DNA from 3 places in the Streptomyces sp. NPDC058637 genome. Region 1 is predicted to be linked to each of the others. Evidence: riboswitches for the same ligand, from Rfam matches in the RefSeq annotation. Region 1 holds a riboswitch; each other region holds the start of a gene.
The links. Region 1 has a riboswitch for cobalamin ahead of ACFWVP_RS02470 (CbtB-domain containing protein). Riboswitches for the same ligand answer to the same signal wherever they lie in the genome.
Positions count from the first base shown of each region.

Region 2: it holds a riboswitch for cobalamin, as region 1 does, so the genes downstream of both, ACFWVP_RS00530 (prenyltransferase/squalene oxidase repeat-containing protein) here and ACFWVP_RS02470 (CbtB-domain containing protein) in region 1, are expected to answer to the same signal.
Region 3: it holds a riboswitch for cobalamin, as region 1 does, so the genes downstream of both, ACFWVP_RS04120 (ABC transporter substrate-binding protein) here and ACFWVP_RS02470 (CbtB-domain containing protein) in region 1, are expected to answer to the same signal.

Region 1 covers NZ_JBHXRD010000002.1:75,290-78,552, reverse strand. Annotated here, with positions in the region: gene ACFWVP_RS02480 (tetratricopeptide repeat protein) at 1-20, shown strand, start outside; gene ACFWVP_RS02475 (CbtA family protein) at 207-992, opposite strand; gene ACFWVP_RS02470 (CbtB-domain containing protein) at 1,019-1,234, opposite strand; cobalamin riboswitch at 1,271-1,400, opposite strand; gene ACFWVP_RS02465 (histidine phosphatase family protein) at 1,510-2,109, shown strand; gene ACFWVP_RS02460 (4'-phosphopantetheinyl transferase) at 2,203-2,913, opposite strand; gene ACFWVP_RS02455 (metallophosphoesterase family protein) at 2,910-3,263, opposite strand, start outside.
Region 2 covers NZ_JBHXRD010000001.1:115,883-119,145, reverse strand. Annotated here, with positions in the region: gene ACFWVP_RS00535 (SCO2322 family protein) at 1-327, opposite strand, end outside; gene ACFWVP_RS00530 (prenyltransferase/squalene oxidase repeat-containing protein) at 324-1,577, opposite strand; cobalamin riboswitch at 1,684-1,807, opposite strand; gene ACFWVP_RS00525 (hypothetical protein) at 2,015-2,479, shown strand; partial or broken gene ACFWVP_RS00520 (esterase) at 2,461-2,628, opposite strand; gene ACFWVP_RS00515 (3-hydroxybutyrate dehydrogenase) at 2,866-3,263, shown strand, end outside.
Region 3 covers NZ_JBHXRD010000003.1:84,851-88,113, reverse strand. Annotated here, with positions in the region: gene ACFWVP_RS04125 (acyl-CoA dehydrogenase) at 1-852, shown strand, start outside; cobalamin riboswitch at 1,138-1,325, shown strand; gene ACFWVP_RS04120 (ABC transporter substrate-binding protein) at 1,383-2,429, shown strand; gene ACFWVP_RS04115 (FecCD family ABC transporter permease) at 2,501-3,263, shown strand, end outside.

The DNA.
Region 1 (3,263 bases):
GACCGGACGCGGTGCGGTAGCGGAACGGGGCGGAGGGTCTGGACCCGGGCGGAGAGGCCGGGACCGGGCCCTCCTGCCCGGGACCAACGGGGCCGCGGTGGTCGGGGCTTCCTCGTCCTGCGGAGTGCCGAACCCGCCCACACAACGACGGAGCCCGCCGGATGTCTCCCCGGCGGGCTCGATCGTGAGGTCGGCAGGTGTGCGTGTCAGCTCACGGCACCCGCCGAGCGGGCAGCGACACGGTCGGCCGCCACCTCACCACCCGTACTCGGACGCGGCACCAGCAGCCGCTCCGTGAGGTGGCCGAACACGAGACCGAAGCTGACCCAGAGGGTCGTCTGGACCGCGAGTGTCGCCAGCCGGAACTCCCACAGCAGACTGGCGGGGAAGTCCGCGCCGACTTCGTTGAACGAGGGCAGGAAGGCGTACGCGAGCCCGATGAGAAAGACGTATGTTCCGGCCGCGGTGATCGTGGCGTTCCAGTTGCCCCACCGCGGTGCGAGCCGCCTGCCCGTGATGACGGCGGCCACCGCGAGCAGCACGCTGAGCGCGACCATCAGGAAGAACAGCCCGGTGCGTTGCCCGATGGTGTCCGGGTTCCCCACGGCCGGGGGGTTGGCCGGGTACTTCAGGAAGGGCACGACGTACACCGTCAGCAGGGCACCCCCTGCGATGAATGCTGCCGTGGCCCGCGGGCCGAAGGAGCCGATGCGGCCCAGGGCGTAGCAGAAGACGAGTGCGGCAATGCCGCCGACGGCCACGCCGAAGACCAGGACGCCGGTGGCGAGACCGCCGGTGGCCTGCATCGTGCGCGTGACCAGTTCCTCGCCGTGCTCGTGGGCGTGCGAGTGCGCCTGTGCCTCTTCCAGCGCGATGGCGGCGTCCACCCGCGACTCACCGAGGAAGTAGGCCACGGCAAGGGCGAGCGCGCCGGCCAGGAGGCCGGCCAGCATGCCGCGGATGAGCAGAGCTCTGACCGATACGGAGTTCATGAGACGTCCCTCTGGTTCCCGAAGTCTCAGTGGCAGGGGAAGCCGAGGAGGTGACGGCCGTCGTGGACCCACTCGTGCACGGCCTCGCCTGAGATGACCGCGGTGGCTCCCTGCTCGGCTCCGACGAAGTACAGCAGGACGAGCATGAGGATGCCGAAGAAGACGGCCCAGGGTGCGATGGCCTTCAGCGAGATGGGGGTGATGACCGGTGCGACGGTCGTGGGGGCGGCAGAATGTGCCATGGCAGAACCTCCTGTGGGAACACGCGTCCCTGTCGTGGTGCCTGAGACGAAGGTGCCGGGTCTGACTCCCCGCAGCGATGCGGGTACACAGTGGCGCGACCGTGCCGGATTCTCACCGGACTTCCGTTGCACCCTCGTCATGGGTGCCGCGACCATACCGCCTGCGGTTCGGCCACCGCCATGGTGCGACGGCCCCGACAACGGCCCGCAGGACGGGCCGTGTTCCCATAGGGCGCTCTCGCAGGAGGCTCCTGTTCAGGAAGGGGAGACAGAGGATGACGGTACGGGTGATGTTGATCTCACCGGCCATGAGCTCCGCGCTGCGGGGCGCCCGCTTCGAGGCCGACGCGCCCTTGGACGAGGCCGGTGCACGCAGCGCCACGGCCGCCGCTGCCGCCGGTGCGGTACCTGTCTCCGACCACCGGGCGCACGGCCCGTCCGTCCCCTGCCGACAGACCGCCGAGGCGCTCGGGCTCACCGGGACAGCCGGGCCTGCCGCGGCCGCCCGGCCCGAATCCGCCCTCCGCGACTGGGACATGGGGCGCTGGCGCGGTCGGCGGCTCTCCGAGGTGAGCGCCGCCGAGCCGGACGCGGTGACGGCCTGGCTGACCGACCCGTCGGCCGCTCCGCACGGTGGCGAGTCGCTGCTGGATCTGACGTCCCGGGTGGGCACGCTGCTGGATTCCCCGGCGTGGGGCTCGGGCCGACGGCTCGCGGTCGTCGAACCGGCGGTCGTGCGCGCCGCGATGGTCCACGCTCTGGGGCTGCCGATGGAGACCTTCTGGCGGCTCGATGTCGCCCCGCTGACCCTGACCGAGCTCAGCGGACGGTCCGGCCGCTGGAACCTGCGGTGCGGACGGCCGCTGGGCCGATAGCGGCCCGAAACCCATGGTGCCGAGCAACGTCCGGAGGGACCGGGCGACCGCGGTGACCTCAGCCATCAGGGAGCGCGACCGATCGTGGTGGCTTCAGCCGTGGGGAAGCGCGATCGCCGTGACCGCGATGCCGTTGTCGACCAGCCACTTCCCCTCGTACGACACCGGCATCCCCGGCGCCCGGCGCAGCAGCTCCGCGGTGAACGTGCCTTCGGTGGCGGTCTCGGAGCTCCGGTGGAACGTGATGTCGGCCTCGTCGAAGTCGAGTTCGATCCGGGTGATCGGGAACCACGTCTTGAACACGCTTTCCTTTGCGCTGAAGAGCAGCCGGTCCCAGTGCGGCATCGCGCTACCCGTCCCGGGTGTACGACCCGGCAGAACTCCCGGGGAGCCCCCTGGCAGCACCTCCGGGTAGATCCGCCGCCGCTCCGAGGGCAGCGACACCGCCTCCCACACGTCGGGCGGCAGCGGCTCGTTCGGCTCGGCGTCGATGCCGAGCGCACGGACGTCGGGCGCCCGGGCCAGCACCGCGGCACGGTAACCGTCGCAGTGCGTCATGCTGCCCACGATCCCCGCAGGCCACAGCGGTACGCCGCGGTGACCGCGCAGCACCGGCTGCGGCGGCAGCCCGAGGGTCGCCATGGCCCGTCTCGCACAGGCGCGTACGGCCGCGAACTCGTGCCTGCGCCGGTCCACGCTCGTGGCGACCAGCAGCGCCTCCTCCGGATAGAGGGTTCCGGCCGGAGCCTCCGTCTCGTACGTGTCCGCGCATGCCACGTACGCGGGAAGCAGCCGTTCGATCACGACGCGGCGCCCGCGTCCCCCGGGGAAGCCGGGGAAGTCGGGGAAGTCGGAGACCCGGGCATCCCAGGTGAACCGGGTGAACCGGATGCGGAGCGCGCGACGCCGGACGTCCCCGAAGGATCCGGGCCCGCCGGGGCACCCTCCCCCTCGTACGGGAGGATCTGCCGCAGCAGCCCGCGCGGGTGCCCGCGCTTGCGCCACTCCCGCGGGTAGCCGATCGAGACCTCCTCGAACCGCACACCGTCGTACCAGGTCGTACGGGGGATGTGCAGGTGCCCGTAGACGACGGCCGCGACATTGAAGCGGCGGTGCCAGTCGGCGGTGAGTTCCGTGCCGCACCACTGGGCGAA
Region 2 (3,263 bases), on a different contig from region 1:
CGTGCCCGCGTCGATGACCAGCGCGATCCGCTTGAGGCCGTCCTTCGCCGGGGTGCCCGCGCAGATCGCCCCGAAGTCCGGGGCGCGGCGCGGCTGCGCCGAGTCCGAGGAGTCCTCGCTCACCGAGAAGCGGAAGCCCTGCACGGCGCCGTCGTCGGGCCGCACCAGGGACGGGCCCTGCGTGGCGTACGTCCAGTTCTTCCCGCCGTCGCCCTCCCAGAACGACCAGTAGCGGTAGCCCGCCGCCCGCGCGCTCCCCGCGGCCGCCACGACCAGCAGGGCGCCGACGAGGAGAAGCAGTGCCGCGGTGCCCGGCGGGCGCCTCACAGCTGCTGGTTCTTCCGGCGTCCGCTGAGCAGGAACCCGATGCCCGCGCCGAAGGCGAGGCCGATGCCGACCAGCCACCAGACGCCGAGCCCGCCGTCGTCGCTGCTGGTGTCCTTCGGCTCCTGCGCGGTCGCGGTCGGCGAGGGCACGGCGGTCGCGGCGGGCGCCGGGCCCGTCGCGTTGAGCTGCTCGACGAGGTCGACGCCCCCGAAGTCACGGGCGTCGGTCCCGGTCGCGTGCGCGGCGAGTACCAGTTGCGCGGTGGCGGCGGGGCCGCCCTCCTTCGCCCAGTCCCGCGCGTTCTTCTCCAGGTAGGTGACCGCTCCGGCCGCCTTGTCCTTGTGACCCGACGCCGCCAGCGCGACGACGGCGTCGGCGGTGTTGCCGAAGTCCGGCTGCGGCTCGGTGTCCTCGGCGCCCGGCATCGGCGGCAGCTCCAGATGACCGGAGCCGGCCAGGGCGCCCGCGAGGTGGAAGGCGCCGTTCTGCGCGGACTGCTCCGGGGTCAGGTCCGTGCCCTCGGCGCAGGAGGGCGCCTTCGCCGCGTTGGAGGTGCCGGCCGCCATGCCCTTGCCCATCGCGCCGAGCACCGCCGCCGCCGTGGCGTCCGCGTTGGCCGTGAGCTTGCCGTTCTTGTCCGGCTGGTAGGCGAACGCCCCGCCGTCCTTCCCCCCGCACGGCAGGGCGAACGACCGCAGCGCCGTGTACGGCGTGCCGCCGCCCGCCTTCGTGACCGCGGCCAGCGGTACGCCCGCCCGGGCCAGTGCCCCGATCACGACGGCGGTGGAGTTGGCGTCGCTCGGGCTGCCCGGGTTGTAGCCCCAGCCGCCGTCCTCGTTCTGGACGGACTTCAGCCAGGTGACGCCCTTGTCCACGACCTCGCGGTGCACGGCCAGCTCGACCATGGCCTGGACCGCCGCCGCGGTCGCGTTGGTGTCCGCCACCGTCTTGTCGTCACAGGGCACGGAGGCGTCGCGGTACGAGGTGAAGGCCCCGTCGGCGCACTGCTGGCCGACGAGCCAGTCCACCGACTGCGTGGCGGGCGTGACGAGCTCGATCTTCTGCGCCAGGAAGGCCACCGACTGGCGCCACACGCCGTCGTACGTGGGGTCCTTCGTCCCGTACAGACCCGGCGGCAGCGCCGCCGACGGAGAGGGGGACGGGCTCGGGGCGGCGACCGCCGCGGGGGCGGCGGCGGCACAGAGCACGGCGGTGATCGCGAGCGCTGCCGCGCGGCGGCGTACGGTCATGGCGGGATGGGCCTCTCCTGCGAGGACCGGGCTCGGGCACACGGATGCACCGGGCTCCGGCCCCGTATACCTCGACGGTGCCGGCCACCGGGGTTCCGGTGGCACGAGCCGGTCACGCTCACACACGGGGCATTCCGGCTGACCGTCCCTGGGGACGGATGACGGCTGCGGGCCAGCGCCGGATTCGCACCGGCTTCCCCCCGTACGGGCATGATGACGACCCGCTCACTCTACCGGGGCGCTCCGCGCCCTCCCCGGGCGCACGGCCCACGGGACCGGCCGCGATCCCGGGGAAAGGGCTTCCCAGCAGGTCAAAGCCCGTGCGAAACTCCGGCGGGGGTCAACGGGCGGGCGCCCGTGGACAGGATCGACCGGGGCGGGAAGCACCAGTGCGTACAAGAGGAACGGCGGCCGTGGCCGCCGCGGTGAGTGCATTCATGACGGTGACCGCGGGCTGCGGTCTCGTCGGCGAGGAGGGGGCCGCGCCGAAACCGTCGCCCGTGCCCACCGTGCCGTTCACCAAGGAGACGGTGACCGGCGAGATAGCCGCCGTCGCCGGGACCGCGGGACTTCCCGCCGGTGACACCTCCACGGCCGGTCTGCCCGCGGGCGACTGGCAGGAGTGCATCGCGCCCTGGATGGGCGACGCACCGGCCGCGGGGGCGGCCGACGCCTTCGAGGCGGCCGTGCGGCAGCTGCGCCAGCAGGACTGGGAGATCGTCTCCAGCCACGCGGAGCAGGACGTCACCTTCCGCACCCTCGCCAAGCGGGGCTGGAAGGTGTACGCCCGGCACTACGCGATGGCCGGCTTCGGCACGGAGCAGATCGTGTCGCTCACCGCGGTCGAGGACGGCTGCGAACTGCCCGAGGAGATCAGGGGCGACTACGAGGACCCGGCCTGACAGCCGGAGTGGGCGATCACGAAGTGGCCCGTCGGTGACTTTCTGAGCGTGTGCGTGACGAACACGTTGTACAGGCCCATGTGCTGCCCGGAGCCGTTCGCGTGGACGTACCCGCCCGGGGTGCGGGCCCGTCCCGCCGCCACGTGCGCGACCTACCGGCCGGAAACTATGGGCCGGGGAGCGCCCCGCCCGTGTGGCGGACGGACATCCGCCGATTCCCGTTGGGTGCGGCGCCCCTCTTGCGCCCGCCGCGGGCCGCGGAGAACGGCGGGGACCGCCCGCCCGCCGCCCGCCCCGCACCATGTACGCCGCCACCATGGCCCCGCCCGAGGGTGTGTGCACCGACCCCGTGTGATGCGGGCGGTGACGTCCTTACGGTGACGCCCATGCAGACTTCCCGGACCCCGGACCACGCACCCCCCACACCGCCCGCAGACCGGTTCCTGGCCGGACGCACCGCCCTGGTCACCGGTGCGGCGAGCGGCATCGGACTGGCCTGTGCCCAGGTGCTCGCCGCCGCGGGCGCCCATGTCCACGTGGTGGACAAGGCCGCGGAGGCGGCGAAGGACCTGGCCGAGCGGATCGGCGGAACGGCCTGGGTGGCCGATCTCTCCGTGGCCGAGGCGGTGGACGCGCTGCCCGCGGACGCGGACATCGTGGTCAACAACGCCGGGCTGCAGCATGTGGCACCGGTGCACGACTTCCCGCCCGAGCGCTTCACACTGATCCACCGGGTGATGGTGGAAGCGCCGTTCCGCATCTTGCGCCGGACGCTCCCCGGCAT
Region 3 (3,263 bases), on a different contig from region 1:
ACGGTGTTCGCCATGAGTCTTCTGCACCGCCGGGCGCTGGACCGGTGGGAGGTCTGCACCGAGGAGGACCGGGCGGCGGCGGAGCGGCTCGTGGCCGTCGCCAAGGCCTGGATCACCTGGCAGGCACGCGCCGTCATCGTCCAGTGCCGTGAACGCTGCGGTGCGCAGGCGCTGCTGGAGAACAACGGCATGGCCGAGCTCGTCACCGGCGTGGAGGGCGCCATCACCGCGGAGGGCGACAACGTCGCCCTGTACAGCAAGGCGGCCGCGGACCTCCTCTTCCCGGCCGGCCCCGACCGGTGGGACACGCCGCTCGACCGCACCCCCGGTGAGCTGACCGATCCGTACTTCCTCGGCAGGCTCCTCGCGGCCGTCGAGGAGATCTGGTTCGGCCGGGCCAGGGAGCGGGTGCTCTCGGCGACCCACGACGACAGGCTCGCACGGTGGAACGCGGGCTCCGGGCCCGCCCTGCGCGGAGTCGAGGCCCACGCATACCGGCAGGCCGCCGAAGCCTTCGCGCAGGCCCGCGCCGCGCTGCCCGGAGGGGCCGCGCGGGAGCGGCTGACGGAGCTGGAGCGGCTGTTCGCCCTCGAATGGGTGGCCCGCAACAGCGGCGACCTGCTGGCCGCGGGTCTCCTGAGCGCCGATCAGGTCGACCAGTTGCCCGACGCCACCGAGGAGCTGATCGCGGCCGTCGCCGCGCACGCCCCCGAACTGGCCGAATCCTTCGCGCTGCCCGCCGAACTGCTCGCGGACTGGCCGATCGCGGGACCCGACTACGCCGACGCGTACGACGACCCCGACGGGCCCTGGCAGGCCGGGGCGGCGCTCGCGTCGGCGGGCACGGTGTGAGCGCCGCACGAGCGGTTCACGGACGCCCCGGCACCATGGTCCCGGGCCGCCGGAGCGTGCGCGAGGCCGTGGAGATCCTCGGCTTGCGGGCCGTTCTGCCGGCGTACTGGGGCACCATCTCCCTGCTCGCCCGGCGTACGAAACCCCAGGCCGGTGGCGGCGAATCGGTTCGTCGCACACGCTGACGGCACGACGGGCGGCCGGTCCACGCGGGAGGTGCGCGGGGGTGTGCGGCGGACGCCCGCGCACCCCTTCCCGGCGCGTGCGGGCCGCCCGATCGCTGCGTGATAGCTTGCAGACGCCAGTCGCACTCCACGTGGAGTCAGGGAATCCGGTGAGAATCCGGAGCTGACGCGCAGCGGTGAGGGGGACGGGCGGGGCCACAGCCACTGGGACACCCTCGGGTGCCCCGGGAAGGCGTCCCGTCCGGACGAACCCGAGTCCGAAAACCTGCTGGCACCCCGCTTCCGTACCGGGAGCGGTATTCCGTACGGGCTTCGCGCAAGAGCCCAGAGACGCAGAGGGATTCCGTGCCGTCCATACCCAGAGCCGTACGCCGAACCGCCCTGCTCGCCGCGGGACTTGTCCTGACAGGTGCCTGCGGAGGCGGGAACACGAGCCCGTCCGGAGAGGCCGCGGAGGACGGCGGCGCCGGATATCCGGTGACGCTGCGGAACTGCGGTCGCACGGTGACGGTCGAGGCCGCACCGAGCCGCGCGGTCTCCCTGAACCAGGGATCGACCGAGATCCTGTTCTCCCTGGGCCTCGCCGACCGGCTCGTGGGCACCGCGACCTGGACCGACCCGGTGATGAAGGGTCTGGAGGAGGCCGACGCCGCGGTACCCCGCATCGCGGAGAACAACCCCTCGTCGGAGAAGGTCCTCGACAAGGAACCCGACTTCGTCAGCGCCTCGTTCGAATCGACACTCGGCAAGGGCGGTGTCGCGCCCCGCGAGCAGTTCGAGAAGCTCGGTGTGCCGACCTACCTCTCGCCGACCGACTGCACGGCCAAGGACAACACCGGCAGCAGCGACGGCTCCCGTACGAAGCCGCTCACCATGGACAGCGTCTACGGCGAAGTCCACGACCTGGCCAAGGTGTTCGGCGTACAGGAGCGGGGCGACGCGCTCGTCGCCGGTCTCCGGAAGCGGATCGGGACGGCCACCGCGGGCATCGACGCCTCCGGCACCACCCTGCTCTACTGGTTCGCCAACTCCGAGGCCCCCTACCTGGCCGGCTGCTGCGGAGCGCCCGGGATCATCACCGCGGAACTGGGCGCGAGGAACGTCTTCGACGACACCCGCGAGGAATGGCCCCAGATCAACTGGGAGACCGTCGCCGACCGGAACCCCGACGTCCTCGTCATCGGCGACCTGACGCGCAGGTCGCAGACCGCCGAGAGCGCCGAGAAGAAGATCGAGTTCCTGGAGACCAACCCCGCCACGAAGAACATGGACGCGGTCCGCAACAAGCGTTACGTCCTCCTCAGCGGTCAGGCGATGAACCCGACGATCCGCACCGTCGAGGGCGTGGAGGCGGTCGCCGCCGGGCTGCGCTCCTTCGGGCTCGCCGGGTGACGGTCACCCAGGGAGCGACCGTCACCGAACAGGACCCGGGCGGGCTTCCGGACAGGGCGCCCGTCCGCGTCCTGCGCGACGGACTGCTCTGGAGCGGCGGCGTCGCCCTGCTGCTCCTGTCCGTCGCGGTCGCCGTCACGATCGGGCCCGCCCGCATCTCCGTCCCCGACGTGGGGTCGGCGGTGGCCTCCCACCTCGGCCTCGGCGACACCCGGCTCACACCCATCCGGGACGGCATCATCTGGAACCTGCGCATGCCCCGCACCCTGCTCGCCGCGGTGTGCGGGGCGGGGCTCGCCGTGTGCGGAACGGTGATGCAGTCGCTGCTGCGCAACCCGCTCGCCGACCCGTTCGTCCTCGGCGTGTCCTCCGGGGCGTCCACCGGAGCGGTCGTCGTCGTCGTCCTCGGGGTCGGCGGCGGAGCGGTGTCGATCTCCACCGGGGCCTTCGTCGGTGCCCTGTGCTCGTTCGCCCTCGTGCTCCTGCTCAGCCACACCCTCGGCGGATCGACCGACCGGGTCGTGCTGTCCGGCGTCGCCGCCATGCAGCTGTTCTCCGCGCTCACCTCCTTCGTCGTGATGACGGCCGCCGACGCCGAACAGACCCGGGGCGTGCTGTTCTGGCTGCTGGGCTCCCTGAGCGGGGTCGGCTGGACCGATGTGTGGATGTGCTCCGCGGTGCTCGTCGTGACGCTGCTGATCTGCCTGGGACACGCCCGTACCCTCGACGCGTTCGCGTTCGGACAGGACGCGGCGGCGGCCCTGGGCATTCATGTCGCCCGCACCCGGATCGTGCTGCTCTGCACGACCGCGCTGCTCACCGCGGCGCTCGTCA